2 regions of the Ramlibacter tataouinensis genome follow, and region 1 is predicted to be linked to the other one. Evidence: riboswitches for the same ligand, from Rfam matches in the RefSeq annotation. Region 1 holds a riboswitch; the other holds the start of a gene.
The links. A riboswitch is a leader RNA that binds a small molecule or an ion and turns the genes downstream of it on or off. The one in region 1 is predicted to bind S-adenosylhomocysteine.

Region 2: linked by a shared signal. The riboswitch ahead of metH (methionine synthase) and the one ahead of ahcY (adenosylhomocysteinase) in region 1 are both predicted to bind S-adenosylhomocysteine.

The regions. Positions count from the first base shown of each region.
Region 1 covers NZ_CP010951.1:2,605,117-2,612,688, forward strand. The annotation lists gene UC35_RS12550 (peptide chain release factor 3) at 1-575, opposite strand, end outside; gene UC35_RS12555 (ATP-dependent DNA ligase) at 947-2,023, opposite strand; gene UC35_RS12560 (DNA-3-methyladenine glycosylase I) at 2,104-2,670, shown strand; S-adenosyl-L-homocysteine riboswitch at 2,752-2,823, shown strand; gene ahcY (adenosylhomocysteinase) at 2,882-4,321, shown strand; gene UC35_RS12570 (TlyA family RNA methyltransferase) at 4,430-5,170, shown strand; gene metF (methylenetetrahydrofolate reductase [NAD(P)H]) at 5,180-6,013, shown strand; gene UC35_RS12580 (LuxR family transcriptional regulator) at 6,036-6,686, opposite strand; gene UC35_RS12585 (hypothetical protein) at 6,833-7,045, shown strand; gene UC35_RS12590 (beta strand repeat-containing protein) at 7,177-7,572, shown strand, end outside.
Region 2 covers NZ_CP010951.1:2,247,772-2,255,343, forward strand. The annotation lists gene UC35_RS10850 (homocysteine S-methyltransferase family protein) at 1-523, shown strand, start outside; gene UC35_RS10855 (creatininase family protein) at 692-1,441, opposite strand; S-adenosyl-L-homocysteine riboswitch at 1,536-1,611, shown strand; gene metH (methionine synthase) at 1,651-4,347, shown strand; gene UC35_RS10865 (glycine zipper 2TM domain-containing protein) at 4,420-4,860, shown strand; gene UC35_RS10870 (MFS transporter) at 4,882-6,084, opposite strand; gene UC35_RS10875 (YifB family Mg chelatase-like AAA ATPase) at 6,081-7,572, opposite strand, start outside.

The DNA of each region.
Region 1 (7,572 bases):
ACGGTCATGGCCTGCGTGCGCAGGTTCATGATGCCGCCGAAGGTCTTGCCCTGGCCCACCGGCCAGGTCATGGGCACGCAGGGCATGCCCAGTTCACGCTCGATCTCGTCGAGCAGCTCCAGCGGCTCGCGCACCTCGCGGTCCATCTTGTTGACGAAGGTGATGATGGGCGTGTCGCGCTGCCGGCAGACCTCGATCAGGCGCCGCGTCTGCGCTTCCACGCCATTGGCCGCGTCGATCACCATCAGCGCGGAGTCGACCGCGGTGAGCACGCGGTAGGTGTCCTCGGAGAAGTCCTTGTGGCCGGGCGTGTCCAGCAGGTTGATCACGTGCTCGCGGTACAGCATCTGCATCACCGAGCTCGCCACCGAGATGCCGCGCTGCTTTTCGATCTCCATCCAGTCCGAGGTCGCGTGGCGCGAGGCCTTGCGCGCCTTCACCGAGCCGGCGATCTGGATCGCGCCGGAAAACAGCAGCAGCTTTTCCGTCAGCGTGGTCTTGCCCGCGTCGGGGTGAGAAATGATGGCAAAGGTTCGGCGGCGCCGGGTTTCTGCGGCGTAGGTCGATGCGGACAAAGGGAACTCCGGGGAGATGCGGCTCGGGACGCAGGCCGCTGTGCAAACCCTATATTTTCCCATGGGGTTGAGCTGGCGGCCGGAAGCCGGCGCTTGGCGGCCATCTCCCAGGGGTGAGCGTGAATTGGTCACGGCGATTTCGGGCAGGGCGCCTTTCGGGGCGGGGCCGGCGGCCGGGACGGGTCGTTCTCCGGTCACGCTCGCGGCTACGGCCGTGAATGGTTGCAGGCAGCGCCCGCCCACGACCGGCGTGCGCCATCGACGTCAGCGAACACGCGAATGGACCTGCGCCCGACCCATCCCGACCACCGGCCCAGGACAGGACGGGGTGGGGGCACCAGGGCCGGCGGCCCGGAAAACGAGGCGCGGACTCAGCTCCGCTGGACAGCCCTGAACACCTTCTCCAACTCAAACGGCGCCACCACTTCGAGCTGGTCATACCGGCACCCCGCAGCCGGCTTGTCCGGCCGCCAGCGCAGAAACTGGGCCGCGTGGCGGAAGCGGTCGCCCTGCAGGTGGTCGTACTTGACCTCGCAGACGCGCTCCGGCCGCAGCGGTTCCCACGACAGGTCCTTGCCCGCGCTCCAGCGGCTCTCGCCGCCGGGCATGCGGCTTTGTTCCTGCGCGACGGCCTCGGCCCAGTCACGCCAGGGGTGGTCGCGCAGGGCATCGCCGCGCAGGGGCTCCAGTTCGGTGGCGAACTGGCGGCGCATGTCGGCGGTGAACGATGCCGTCACGCCCACGTGCTGCAGCACGCCCGCCTCGTCGTACAAGCCGAGCAGCAGCGACCCCACTGCGTCCTGCGTGTCGCGGTACCAGCGGAAGCCGGCTACCACGCAGTCGGCGGTGCGCGCGTGCTTGACCTTCAGCATCGCGCGCCGGCCGGGCTGGTAGGTGGCGGCCATCGGCTTGGCGATCACGCCGTCGAGTCCCGCGCCTTCGAAGCGCTGCAGCCAGTCCTGCGCGGTGACGCGGTCCTGGGTGGCGGGCGTGAGGTGGATCGGCGGCAGCACGCTGCCGAGCAACCGCTCCAGCCGCGCGCGGCGTTCGGACTGCGGCAGTTGCATGGTGGAACGCCCGCCGGCGGCCAGCAGGTCGAAGGCGATGAAGGATGCCGGCGTCGCGTCAGACAGCTTCGCCACGCGCGAGGCCGCCGGGTGCAGGCGCTGCTGCAGGCTGTCGAAGTCCAGCCCCCGCTGGCCCACCACCACGATCTCGCCATCGATGACGCAGCCCTTGGGCAGGCGCTCGACGAAGGCCCGCTCCAGCTCGGGGAAGTAACGGTTGAGCGGCCGCAGGTCGCGGCTCTGGATGAAGGCCTCCTGCCCGGGACGGAACACGACGGCGCGGAAGCCGTCCCATTTCGGCTCGAAGATGAAGCCGTCCTGCTGCGGCAGCTCATCGGCAAGCTTGGCCAGCATGGGCGCGATCGGCGGCGTGACGGCCATGGCTTGCTTGTAGCGCAGGTTTTATAGCTGCGGCAAGCGCAAAGCGTGACAGACTCCCGGGTCCGAATCCCGGGGATTGCATGAGCCATACCGACCAGCACCGCTGCGCCTGGGCCCAGGGCGACGCCCTGATGGCCCGCTACCACGACGAGGAATGGGGCGTGCCGCAGCGCGATGGCCGCATGCTGTGGGAGATGCTGATGCTGGAGGGCTTCCAGGCCGGCCTGTCGTGGCGGACGGTGCTGACCAAGCGCGAGGCGTTCCGCAAGGCCTTCGCCAGTTTCGAACCCGCCAAGGTGGCTCGCTTCGGCGACCGGCAGATCGAGCGCTTGCTCGCCGACCCCGGCATCATCCGCTCGCGGGCGAAGATTGACGCGACCATTGCCGCAGCCCGCATCTATTGCGATATGCAGGAACGCGGCGAGGACTTCGCGGACTTTTGCTGGGCCTTCACCGGCGGCAAGGTGCTGGCCGGCGATGGCCGCAGCGTCCCGGCGAGCACGCCGCAATCCGAAGCGATCTCCAAGGAGCTGCGGCGGCGCGGCTTCAAGTTCGTCGGCCCGGTCATCGTCTATGCCTGGATGCAGGCGGTGGGGATCGTCGACGACCACGCGCTCGGCTGCTTCCGGCGGCGCGACGCCCGCTGAGCTCCGGCGCCGGCGCCGGCCGCCCGGACTCATCCGCAGCGGCGCGGTGCCGCGAAGCCCGGGCTTGGGCTAAAATCGGCCGCATCCGAGGAGCGTTGCAGCATCCCCATGCGGGTGTGAGGCTCGGAACCTACGCAACGACGCTCACCCACTGTTCTGTGCGGTGAGTATCCCAGCAGGCAGTGGTCAACTCGACACCAATGGAGTCACCATGAACGCTGCCGTTCTCAAACCCCAAGCCGCGCAGGACTGCGCGATCGCCGACCTCTCGCTCGCCGACTGGGGCCGCAAGGAAATCCGCATCGCCGAGACCGAGATGCCGGGCCTGATGGCGATCCGCGAGGAGTTCGCGAAGAGCCAACCGCTCCGGGGCGCGCGCATCACCGGCTCGCTGCACATGACGATCCAGACCGCGGTGCTGATCGAGACCCTGCAGGCGCTGGGCGCGACCGTGCGCTGGGCTTCCTGCAACATCTTCTCGACGCAGGACCATGCCGCCTCGGCGATCGCCGCGACCGGCACGCCGGTGTTCGCGATCAAGGGCGAGTCGCTCGAGGACTACTGGGACTACACCCACCGCATCTTCGAGTTCGGCCCCAAGGGTGCCGAGGGCGAAGGCCCCAACATGATCCTGGACGACGGCGGCGACGCCACGCTGCTGATGCACCTGGGCAAGCGCGCCGAGAAGGACGCGTCGCTGGTCGCCGGCAACGGCCACAGCGAGGAGGAGAAGATCCTGTTCGCCTCGATCCGCAAGAAGCTGGCCGAAGACCCCACCTGGTACAGCCGGAAGAGCGGCAAGATCATCGGCGTGACCGAAGAGACCACCACCGGCGTGAACCGCCTGAAGCAGATGGCCGCGCGCGGCGAGCTGATGTTCAAGGCCATCAACGTCAACGACTCGGTCACCAAGAGCAAGTTCGACAACCTGTACGGTTGCCGCGAATCGCTGGTGGACGGCATCAAGCGCGCCACCGACGTGATGATTGCCGGCAAGGTCGCGCTGGTGGCCGGCTACGGCGACGTGGGCAAGGGCTCGGCGCAGGCGCTGCGCGCGCTGTCGGCGCAGGTGTGGGTCACCGAGATCGACCCGATCAACGCGCTGCAGGCCGCCATGGAAGGCTACCGCGTCGTGACCATGGACTACGCGGCCGACAAGGCCGACATCTTCGTCACCGCCACCGGCAACAAGGACGTGATCACCCACGCCCACATGGCCAAGATGAAGGACCAGGCGATCGTCTGCAACATCGGCCACTTCGACAACGAGATCGATGTCGCCTCGCTGGAGAAGTACCAGTGGGAAGAGATCAAGCCGCAGGTCGACCACGTGATCTTCCCGGACGGCAAGCGCATCATCCTGCTGGCCAAGGGCCGGCTGGTGAACCTGGGCTGCGGCACGGGCCACCCGAGCTACGTGATGTCCTCGTCGTTCGCCAACCAGACGATCGCACAGATCGAGCTGTTCACGCACAGCGAGTCCTACGACCTGAACAAGGTCTACGTGCTGCCCAAGCACCTGGACGAGAAGGTCGCGCGCCTGCAACTCAAGAAGCTGGGCTCGATGCTGACCGAGCTCACCGACTCCCAGGCCGAATACCTGGGCGTGCCCAAGCAGGGCCCGTACAAGCCGGACACGTACCGGTATTGACCCAGGACACCCTCCCCCTCCGGGGGAGGGCAGGGGTGGGGGCGCTCGCAACTTTGACCAGCGCCCCTCACCCCCGCCCTCTCCCCGGAGGGGAGAGGGAGTAAAAGCATGCGCGCGGATCAATTGCTCGTCGAACGCGGCCTGGCCGCCTCGCGCTCGCAGGCGCAGCGCCTGATCGCTTCGGGCGTGCGCTGGCGGGCGGCGGACGGCTGGAAGCCGGTCGCCAAGAACGGCGACGAGTTGCCGGCGCAGGCCGAGATCGAGCTGCTCGACACTGCCGAGGCGCGCTATGTCTCGCGCGGCGGCTTGAAGCTGGAAGGCGCCTTGCGCGCCGCCGGCATCGACGCGGCCGGCAAGGCCTGCCTGGACGTCGGCCAATCGACCGGCGGCTTCACCGATTGCCTGCTGCAGCACGGCGCCGCCCGCGTGACGGGGGTGGACGTCGGCCACGGCCAGTTGCACGAGAAGCTGAGGCAGGACGCGCGCGTGACCGCCATCGAGAAGCTCAATGCCCGCGAACTCTCGCCAGAACGGGTCGGCCACGACTTCGACCTCGTGGTCGGCGACCTGTCATTCATCTCGCTGACGCTGGTGCTGCCGGCACTCGCGCCGTTGCTCAAGCCCGGGGGCGAGCTGCTGATGCTGGTCAAGCCCCAGTTCGAATTGCAGCCGGGGCAGGTCGGCAAGGGCGGCATCGTGCGCGACGCCGCGCTGTATGCCGAAGTGGAGCGCAGGCTGCGCGAGTGCTGCGCCTCGCTCGCCCTGACGGTGCGCGGCTGGTTCGACAGCCCGATCGCCGGCGGTGACGGCAACCGCGAATTTTTCATTCATGCAAGCAACACACACTGAGGCGAGACGATGACGCTTTCGATCAGCCTGGAATTCTTCCCGCCCAAGACGCCCGAGGGGGCGGACAAGCTGCGCGCCGCGCGGGAGCAACTCTATGCGCTCAAGCCCGAGTTCTGCTCGGTCACCTTCGGCGCCGGCGGCTCGACGCAGGAAGGCACCTTGCAGGCCGTCAGCGAAATCATGGCCGAGGGCTGCCCGGCGGCGCCGCACCTGTCGTGCATCGGCCAGACCAAGGACAGCATCCGGGAGCGGCTGGCCGCCTACAGCGCCGCCGGCGTCAAGCGCATCGTCGCGCTGCGCGGTGACATGCCCAGTGGTTACGGGCTGGGCGGCGAGTTCCGCTATGCCAGCGACCTGGTCGCCTTCATCCGCAGCGAGACCGGGCGCCAGTTCCACCTCGAAGTGGCGGCCTATCCCGAGATGCACCCGCAATCGAAGTCGCCGACCTCGGACCTCGACGCCTTCGCGGCCAAGGTCGAGGCCGGCGCCGACTCCGGCATCACGCAGTACTTCTTCAATGCGGACGCGTACTTCGGCTATCTGAACGAACTGCACAGGCGCGGCATCCGCGTGCCGGTGGTGCCGGGCATCATGCCGATCACCAACTCGTCGCAGCTGATGCGCTTTTCGGACAGCTGCGGCGCGGAAATCCCGCGCTGGATCCGCTTGCGGCTGCAGGGCTTCGGCGACGACAGCGCGTCGATCAAGGCCTTCGGCCTCGACGTCGTGTCCCAGCTGTGCGAGCACCTGAAGGCCGGCGGCGTGCCGGGCTTCCACTTCTACACGATGAACCAGGCAAAGGCGACGGCGGAGATCTGCCGGCGCATCGGCCTCGCGCCCTGACGCTACGGGACCTGGACTCGGCTCAAGCCGGACCCAGGTGCGCCTGACGAGAGCCCGGCTTTGCGAGGAAGGCCTTGTAGCGGCCGCTTTGGTGCAGTTTGGCGTAGACGCGGTGCAGGTGCGTCTTCACCGTCTGGTCGCTGATGTCCAGGACGCGGCCGATTTCCTTGTTTGTCATGCCCTGGCCGATCAAGCGCAGGATTTCTTCCTCGCGGCGCGTGAGCTTGCCTTCTTCAGCCGCGCCAGATGCCCCGATGAGGCCCAGCTGCGCCTGCAAGGCCTGCAACAACACGCCGCGGCCATACCAGGTACCGCCCTGGTGCACCGTGCGAACAGCCTTGGCCAGGGTCTGCGGCTCGACGGGCTTGATCACGCAGCCCCAGCTGTGATGGCGAAGCGCATCGATCAGTCGCTCACTCGCGCAGCCGTCGCAAAGCAGCAGCGATCGGGTTCGCGGGCTGGCGATGCCGATCTGCGTCAGCAGCGCCAAAGTCTGCGTCCATTCGCATCGTTCGAGCAGCAGGACATCGGGCTGCTGGGAGGCTGCTGCAGAGGCTGCCTCCTCGAAGTCGACAACCTTGATCCGCAATTCGTCGCCCTCGCACGCCAGCATGTTCACGGCGGCCGCGCGCACGCCTGCATCAGCGCCGGCAAAGAGCAACTCGATCTGCATTGCAAACCCTCCCAAGGGCAAGCGAACAAACTCAGTCTCGACAGTCCTGCTATGTAGTCCAGTTCCGAGGCGTAGAAGCCACAAAAAAGCAGGAATGCAGGAACTTTGCCACTAAAGAAAACTCATCCAAGGCAAATTTTGATCGTGTGGCCCCGTACACCATCTGGTGTATTGCCAGCGCCGAGCCAGCGCTTATCGTCGAGCCTGTTGCCGTCGAGGCAACATACAGGGAGCTGGCGATGCCTTGGTCGTACAAGAAGAAGCAGGCGTGCGTGCCTGCCATCCGCTGCGGCGGCGACTCGACCGTGGGTGGCGCTGCCGCGCTGATCGCCCGGCTCGCGATGCCGCCCCCTTCATAAGCTGAGCTCCCGTCCGGGAGCTTTTCTTCTTTTCCCTCGCGCGCTCGCCGCGCATTCCGTCCCCTCAGAGATTTCGAGGCTCTGCGGTCAGCCCCTTCTTTGGCCGCTGCTGAACACATCGAGGAAGAATCATGGCATTCACGATCACTGGTTCCCTGGCGGTTGACGAGACAGCGAGCACGCAGAACGCGGGCTCGAGTGGCGCGGACAAGACTGGCAACGATGTCTCGGGCGGGTTGACCACGCTCCAGACCAAGGCGCTGCCGTTCCATTCGATCCTGGCAGCGGTGGTGCCCGGTGGCACCCCCACGGGCGTGGCGGTCAGCAACGCCGCAAGCGACAGCTCGGACGGCTCTGCGTTGATCACCGGCCTTGCGAACGTGACGAACCTGGCCTTCACGAACTCCACAGGCGGAGCTCTGTCAGGGCAACTGGCCCTGTCTTCGGCCTCGCCGGATGTGCCGCTTTTGACTGCGGACGGCTTCCAGATCTATCTCTACAGCCATGCGGGCAACGACAACGTCGTG
Region 2 (7,572 bases), 360 kb from region 1:
CGGCGCCGACCTGCTGCTGGTGGAAACCATCTTCGACACGCTCAACGCCAAGGCAGCGCTGTTCGCCATCGACGAGTACTTCGAGCACTCGGGCGAGCGCCTGCCGGTGATCATCAGCGGCACCGTGACCGATGCCTCCGGGCGCATCCTCAGCGGCCAGACCGTCACCGCCTTCTGGTACAGCGTGCGCCATGCCCGCCCGCTGGCGGTCGGCCTGAACTGCGCGCTCGGCGCCGCCCTGATGCGCCCCTACATCCAGGAACTGGCGCGCGTCGCCCCCGACACGTTCATCAGCTGCTACCCCAACGCCGGCCTGCCCAACCCGATGAGCGAGACCGGCTTCGACGAGACGCCCGAGGTCACGGCGCGCCTGCTGCGCGAGTTCGCGGCCGAGGGGCTGGTGAACATCGTCGGCGGCTGCTGTGGCACCACGCCGGACCACATCGCGGCGATCCGCGAGGCGGTGCAGCCGCTGGCGGCGCGCGGCCTCAAGCGCGAGTATTTCTACAAGGAAGCGGCCTAAAGCCTGAACCGGCCCGGGCGCCGAGCCGGCGCAGGCACGGGAAGTGCTTGGACCCTGCTGACATCTCCTCGGTTGGGCGTTGTTCGCAAGTTTCTTCCGCCCGACCCCTCGCATCCCCCGGAGCGCGGCCGTTCCGGGGGATTTTTTTGCGTCATTGGCCGCCGGGCCTCAAGCCTCGGCGACGAATTCCTTGAACTGACCGGCGATGGACCGGGCGGCGGCCTCCAGCAGCCGCTGACCGTGCTCCGGCCGGGCCAGCGACGGATCGGAGCCGATCCGGCCGTCCGGGAAGCGGCGCCTGAAATCGCGGGCGTCGTGGAAACCGCCGCCGGGCGCGACCTGCGGCGACATGCTGACGTGCTTGATGGCCTCGGGATAGGCGTACTGGGTCAAGGAGACTTCGGATGGCGTGGCGTGCGATCCCTCCACGCCGGGGAACAGCTCCTTGGACAGGCGGCCGACCGCTTCGTTCTCCCACCAGTTCGCCAGGGCGCAGCGCAAGTCCGGCGCGTTCCCGCCCCTGCAGGCGCGGTTCTCCGCATGGACCTCGTAAAACGCCGCGCGGATGCTGGGGATGTTGCCGCCGTGCCCGTTGATGAAGAAGAAGCGCTCGAACCCGTGCTCGGCCAGGGACATGACGCAGTCGCGGATCACCGCGATCAGCGTCGAGGGCCGCAGCGTCATGGAGCCGGCAAACTCCATGTGGTGCACAGCCATGCCGACCGCGATGGTCGGCGCGACCATCGCGCCGTCGGCGGCGCCGATCGCCTTCGCGATCACCTCCGCGCAAATGGCGTCGGTGCCGATGAGGCCATTGGGCCCGTGCTGCTCGGTCGAGCCGATCGGCATGAGGATGGCCTTCGGGCCTTTGTGGAGATAGGCCTCGACTTCGGCCCAGGTACACAGCTGCAGTTGCACGGTGTCGGTCCTTCGGCGTTCCGTTCGATGCCCGGGATGATAGGCATGCCGGCCGTTCGCCGAGCTCAACGGGGAGCAGCGATTAGAATCGGCCTTCCTCAAGGAGCGCTGCAGCGACCGGGCATGAGGCCCGGCGTCAGGCTTGAGATTTCCAACCGCGCTCACCTGCACGTATGAGGTGAGAGATGCGCGAAACCCCCGTTCCCTCCATGAAACTGTCCGGCCTGGAGCCCGTCGCGATCGGGTCCGGCAGCCTGTTCGTCAACATCGGCGAGCGCACCAACGTCACCGGCTCCAAGGCCTTCGCCCGCATGATCCTGGCCGGCCAGTTCGAGCAGGCGCTGGCCGTGGCGCGCCAGCAGGTCGAGAACGGCGCCCAGGTGATCGACGTCAACATGGACGAAGCCATGCTCGACAGCAAGGCCGCCATGGTGCGCTTCCTCAACCTGATGGCCGGCGAGCCCGACATCGCCAAGGTGCCGGTGATGGTCGATTCCTCCAAGTGGGAGGTGATCGAGGCGGGCCTGCGCTGCATCCAGGGCAAGGGCATCGTCAACTCGATCTCGCTCAAGGAAGGCGAGGCCGAGTTCAAGCGCCAGGCCGGGCTGGTGCGGCGCTACGGCGCCGCGGCGGTGGTGATGGCCTTCGACGAGAAGGGCCAGGCCGACAGCTACGAGCGCAAGACCGAGATCTGCGCGCGGGCCTACCGCATCCTGGTGGACGAGGTCGGCCTGCCGCCCGAGGACATCATCTTCGACCCCAACATCTTCGCGATCGCCACCGGCATCGAGGAGCACAACAACTACGCAGTGGACTTCATCGAGGCCACGCGCTGGATCAAGCAGAACCTGCCCGGCGCCAAGGTCTCCGGCGGCGTGTCCAACGTGAGCTTCTCGTTCCGCGGCAACGACCCGGTGCGCGAAGCGATCCACACCGTGTTCCTGTACCACGCGATCAAGGCCGGCATGGACATGGGCATCGTCAACGCCGGCATGGTCGGCGTCTACGACGAGGTCGAGCCGCAGCTGCGCGAGCGGGTCGAGGACGTGGTGCTCAACCGCCGGCCGGACGCCGGCGAGCGGCTGGTCGAGATCGCCGAGGATGCCAAGGGCGCGGCCAAGGACGATGCCAGGAAGAACGAGTGGCGCGCCGGCACCGTCGAGCAGCGCCTGTCGCACGCTTTGGTGGCGGGCATCACCGACTTCATCGTGCAGGACACGGAGGAAGCCTATCGCGCCATCCTGGCGCGCGGCGGCCGCCCGCTGCACGTGATCGAGGGCCCGCTGATGGACGGCATGAACGTCGTCGGCGAGCTGTTCGGGCAGGGCAAGATGTTCCTGCCGCAGGTGGTGAAGTCGGCGCGCGTGATGAAGCAGGCCGTTGCCCACCTGGTGCCCTACATCGAGGAAGAAAAGCGCCAGCAGGCGGCCGCCGGCGAGGAGGTCAAGGCCAAGGGCAAGATCGTGATCGCCACCGTCAAGGGCGACGTGCACGACATCGGCAAGAACATCGTCACCGTGGTCCTCCAGTGCAACAACTTCGAGGTCGTGAACATGGGCGTGATGGTGCCCTGCCACGAGATCCTGGCGAAGGCCAAGGTGGAGGGCGCGGACATCGTCGGCCTGTCGGGCCTGATCACGCCCTCGCTGGAGGAGATGCAGTACGTCGCCGGCGAGATGCAGAAGGACGAGCACTTCCGCATCCGCAAGATTCCGCTGCTGATCGGCGGCGCCACCACCAGCCGGGTGCACACGGCGGTGAAGATCGCGCCGCACTACGAGGGACCGGTGGTCTACGTGCCGGACGCCTCGCGCAGCGTCAGCGTGGCCCAGGGCCTGCTGTCGGACCAGGCGGCCCGCTACATCGCCGAAGTCGAAGCCGACTACGAGAAGGTGCGCCAGCTGCACGCCGGCAAGAAGCAGACTCCTCTGTGGCCGCTGGCGCAGGCGCGCGCCAACAAGACGCCGGTCGACTGGAGCCGCTACACGCCGCCGCAGCCCAAGTTCCTGGGCCGGCGGGTGTTCCGCAACTTCGACCTGGCGCAGCTGGCCCGCTACATCGACTGGGGCCCGTTCTTCCAGACCTGGGACCTGGCCGGGCCGTTCCCCGCCATCCTCAAGGATGAGGTGGTGGGCGCCGAGGCGGTGCGCGTCTATGGCGACGGCCAGCGCATGCTCAAGCGCCTGATCGAGGGTCGCTGGCTCACCGCCAACGCGGTGGTGGGCTTCTGGCCGGCCAACGCCGTGAACGACGACGACATCCAGCTCTACACCGACGAGTCGCGCCAGCAGGTGGCGCTGACCTGGTGGGGCTTGCGCCAGCAGACCGAGAAGCAGGCGGTGGAAGGCCGGATGCGGCCGAGCCGCGCGCTGGCCGATTTCGTCGCCCCGCGCGGGGCGGCCAAGGACTATGTCGGCGCCTTCGCGGTGACGGCCGGGCTCGGCGTCGAGCAGAAGGAAAAGTACTTCCTGGACGACCTGGACGACTACTCGGCGATCATGCTGAAGGCACTGGCCGACCGGCTGGCCGAGGCGCTGGCTGAAGCGATGCACGAGCGGGTACGCAAGGACCTTTGGGGCTATGCCGGCGGCGAGTCGCTGGACAACGAGGCGCTGATCGCCGAGAAATACCGCGGCATCCGGCCGGCCCCCGGCTACCCGGCCTGCCCGGACCACAGCGTCAAGCGCGCGCTGTTCGAGCTGCTGGAAGCGCATGAAGTGGGCATGGGCCTGACCGAGAGCATGGCGATGACGCCGGCGGCGAGCGTCAGCGGCTTCTACCTGTCGCATCCCGACAGCACCTATTTCAACGTCGGCCGGGTCGGCGACGACCAGCTGCAGGACCAGGCGCGCCGCCGCGGCGCGCAACTGGCCGAGCTGCAACGTTTGCTTGCACCAAATCTCTGAGGGGCTCCGGCAATGGCTGGGCTTGGCGCTAGGCTATGGCGCTGAACTCAGCTGTATGAAGGGAAGCCCATCATGAAGAAACTCGCCATCGCCCTCCTGGCCGTCGCTGCCGCTGCCGCAGCCAGCGCACAAGGCAACCCGCACGGCGTGCCTCCCGGGATCGCGAAGAAGCTGGCGTCCTGCCAGGATTGCGGCACGGTGCAGGACGTGCATCCGGAACGCCGCAAAGGCGAAGGCGGCGCCGTCGGCATCGTGGGCGGCGCCGTGGTCGGCGGCCTGCTCGGCAACCAGGTCGGCAAGGGCAACGGCAAGACGCTGGCCACCGCCGCCGGCGCGGTCGCGGGCGGCTATGCGGGCAACGAAGTGCAGAAGGCTGCGACCAGCAAGGACGTGTGGGTGACCAAGGTCAAGATGAAGGACGGCACGGTGCGCAATTTCGAGCAGGAAGCCAAGCCGGCATGGAAGGCGGGCACCGTGGTCAAGTTCACCAGCAAGGGGCTGGTCCAGATCTGACCGGCGCCCGCCGGGGCGAGGTCAGCGCGCGCGCTTGAGCGCGATGCGCTGCGCCAGCATGAGCGCCGCGACCGCCGAAAGGCTCAACGCCAGCAACAGCCAGAGCCCGTGCGCATAGCCGGCCTGCGCGGTCCACAAGGCGCCCAGCAACCAGGGTGTGGCTGCGCGCGCCAGGGCCGAGGGCAGTCCCAGTGCGCCATTGAGCGAGGCGACGTGCTCGCGGCTGACGTACTGGGCGATCGCCGTGCCCTTCACGATGGTGATCATTCCGTTGCCCAGCCCGTAGAGCGCGACGAAGAGCAGCGCTGCCCAGGGGTAGCCGGCGCCGGCGATCAGCAGCACCAGGCCGATCGGCACCAGGGTCGGGATGACGCGGTTGGCCAGGTGCACGTCGAAGCGGTGCTCGAACAGGAACAGCAGCACCCGCCCGGCCACCTGCATCAGCCCGATGCTGGCGGGAATCGCGATCACCCAGCGCTCGTCGAGGCCGCTGCCGCGCAGCAGGCTGATCATGTGCGGCGGCAGGGCGGCGGTCACTGCCATCATCGCGACCACGAAGACACCGATCAACAGGAACGGCGCCTCGCGCATGTGGGCCGCGGCGGGCGCGCGCGCCGCCGCGGGTGCGGGCACCGCCGGCGTGGGCGCGTCGCGCAGCAGGCGCGCATGCAGCGGCGCGCAAACGAGCAGATGCAGCCCGGCCAGCACCCACAGCGCGTGGCGCCAGCCCAGGGCGGCGATCAGCCAGGCGGTGAGCGGGATGAACACCGTGCTGGCGAGCCCGCCCAGGAACGTGATGGTGATGATCGCGCGCCGGAAGTCCTGCGGAAAGCGCCGGGTCACCACCGCGAACACCGGCGTGTACAGGGTCCCGGCCATGGCGATCCCCAGTCCGATCCACACCGCGTAGAAGCCCCACGGGCCCTGGATCGCGCTGTGCGCCAGCAGGCAGGCGCCGGCCAGCAGCGAGCTGCCGGTGACCACCGCCCGTTCGTGCCCGCGGTCGATCCAGCGGCCCACCGGATAGGCGGCGATGCCTTCGGCCAGCAGCGCCAGGCTGAACGCCAGCGAGGCCTGCGCGCGACTCATGCCCAACTCGCGCTCCACCGGTTCCAGCAGCAGCGCGAAGGTGTAGAACAGGCTGCCCCAGGAAATCAGTTGCGCGAGCGACAGCCAGCCCACCAGCCGGCGATCGTGCGCCGGCGAAGCGGACGGCGAACTCATGCGGCGATTGTCGTCGCCAGCGCCCGCCGGTACTGCACCGCCTCCGCGATGTGGGCGACCTCGATGCTGCCCGCGCCGGCCAGGTCGGCGATGGTTCGCGCCACCTTCATCGCGCGGTGCGTGGCGCGCGCGCTCCAGCCCAGGCGCGACGCGGCCAGGTGGAGGAACTTCAGCGCCGCCGCATCGAGCTGCGCGTGCGCATCGAGCTCCTTGCCTTGCAAGGCCTGGTTCGGCTTGCCCTGGCGCTGCAGGGAGCGCACGTGCGCCGCCTGGCAGCGCTCGCGTACCGCCTGCGACGCTTCGCCTTCCGGCGCCTGCAGCAGTTCCTCGGCGCCGAGCGCCGGCACCTCGACATGCAGGTCGATGCGATCGAGCAGCGGCCCGCTCAAGCGGGCCTGGTAGCGCGCGACCTGGTCCGGCGTGCAGCGGCAGTGGCGGTGCGCCGCGCCCAGCCAGCCGCAGGGACAGGGATTCATGGCGCCGACGAACTGGAAGCGCGCCGGGAATTCGGCGCGGTGCGCCGCGCGCGAGATGGTGATGTGGCCGGTTTCCAGGGGTTCGCGCAGCGCTTCGAGGGCGGCGCGCGGAAACTCCGGCAGTTCATCGAGGAACAGCACGCCGTTGTGCGCCAGCGAGATTTCGCCGGGCCGCGGCGGCGAACCGCCACCGACCAAGGCGACGGCGCTGGCACTGTGATGCGGGCTGCGTGTCGGCCGCAGCCCCCATTCCGACTGCGAGAAGCGCCCGGCGAGGCTGGCGATGGCCGCGGTCTGCAGCGCTTCGTCCACCGACAGCGGCGGCAGCAGTCCGGCGAAGCGCTGCGCCAGCATGGACTTGCCCGACCCCGGCGGGCCGAGCAGCAGCAGGCTGTGCCCGCCGGCCGCGGCGATCTCCAAAGCCCGCCGGGCGGCGGCCTGGCCCTTGACGTCAGCGAGGTCCGGGTGCGACGCCGCGCCCAGTGCCGGCTGCGGCACCACCTGGCGCCATCCCGGTCCTGCATCGTGGCTGGGCGGACCGGGCAGGAACTGCCGCACGACGTCGAGCAGGTGGTCGGCCCGGTACACCTGGGCCTGCGGCACCAGCGCGGCGTCCTCGGCGCTGCCGGGCGGCAGCACCAGCCTGGCGCTGGCGCCGGCGGCGTGCAGCGCCAGGCTCATGGCCAGGGCGCCGCGCACCGGCCGCAGCTCGCCCGACAGCGAGAGCTCGCCGGCGAACTCCCAGCCTGCCAGCTTGGCTGCATCGACCTGGCCGCTGGCCGCCAGGATGCCCAGCGCGATCGGCAGGTCGAAGCGGCCGGAGTCCTTGGGCAGGTCGGCCGGCGCCAGATTCACCGTGATGCGCTTGTTGTGCGGGAACTCCAGGCCGCAGTTCTGCAGCGCCGAGCGCACCCGCTCGCGCGCTTCCTTCACTTCGACGTCGGCCAGGCCGACCAGCGTGAAGCTGGGCAGCCCGTTGGCCAGGTGCACCTCGACCGTGACGGCGGCGGCC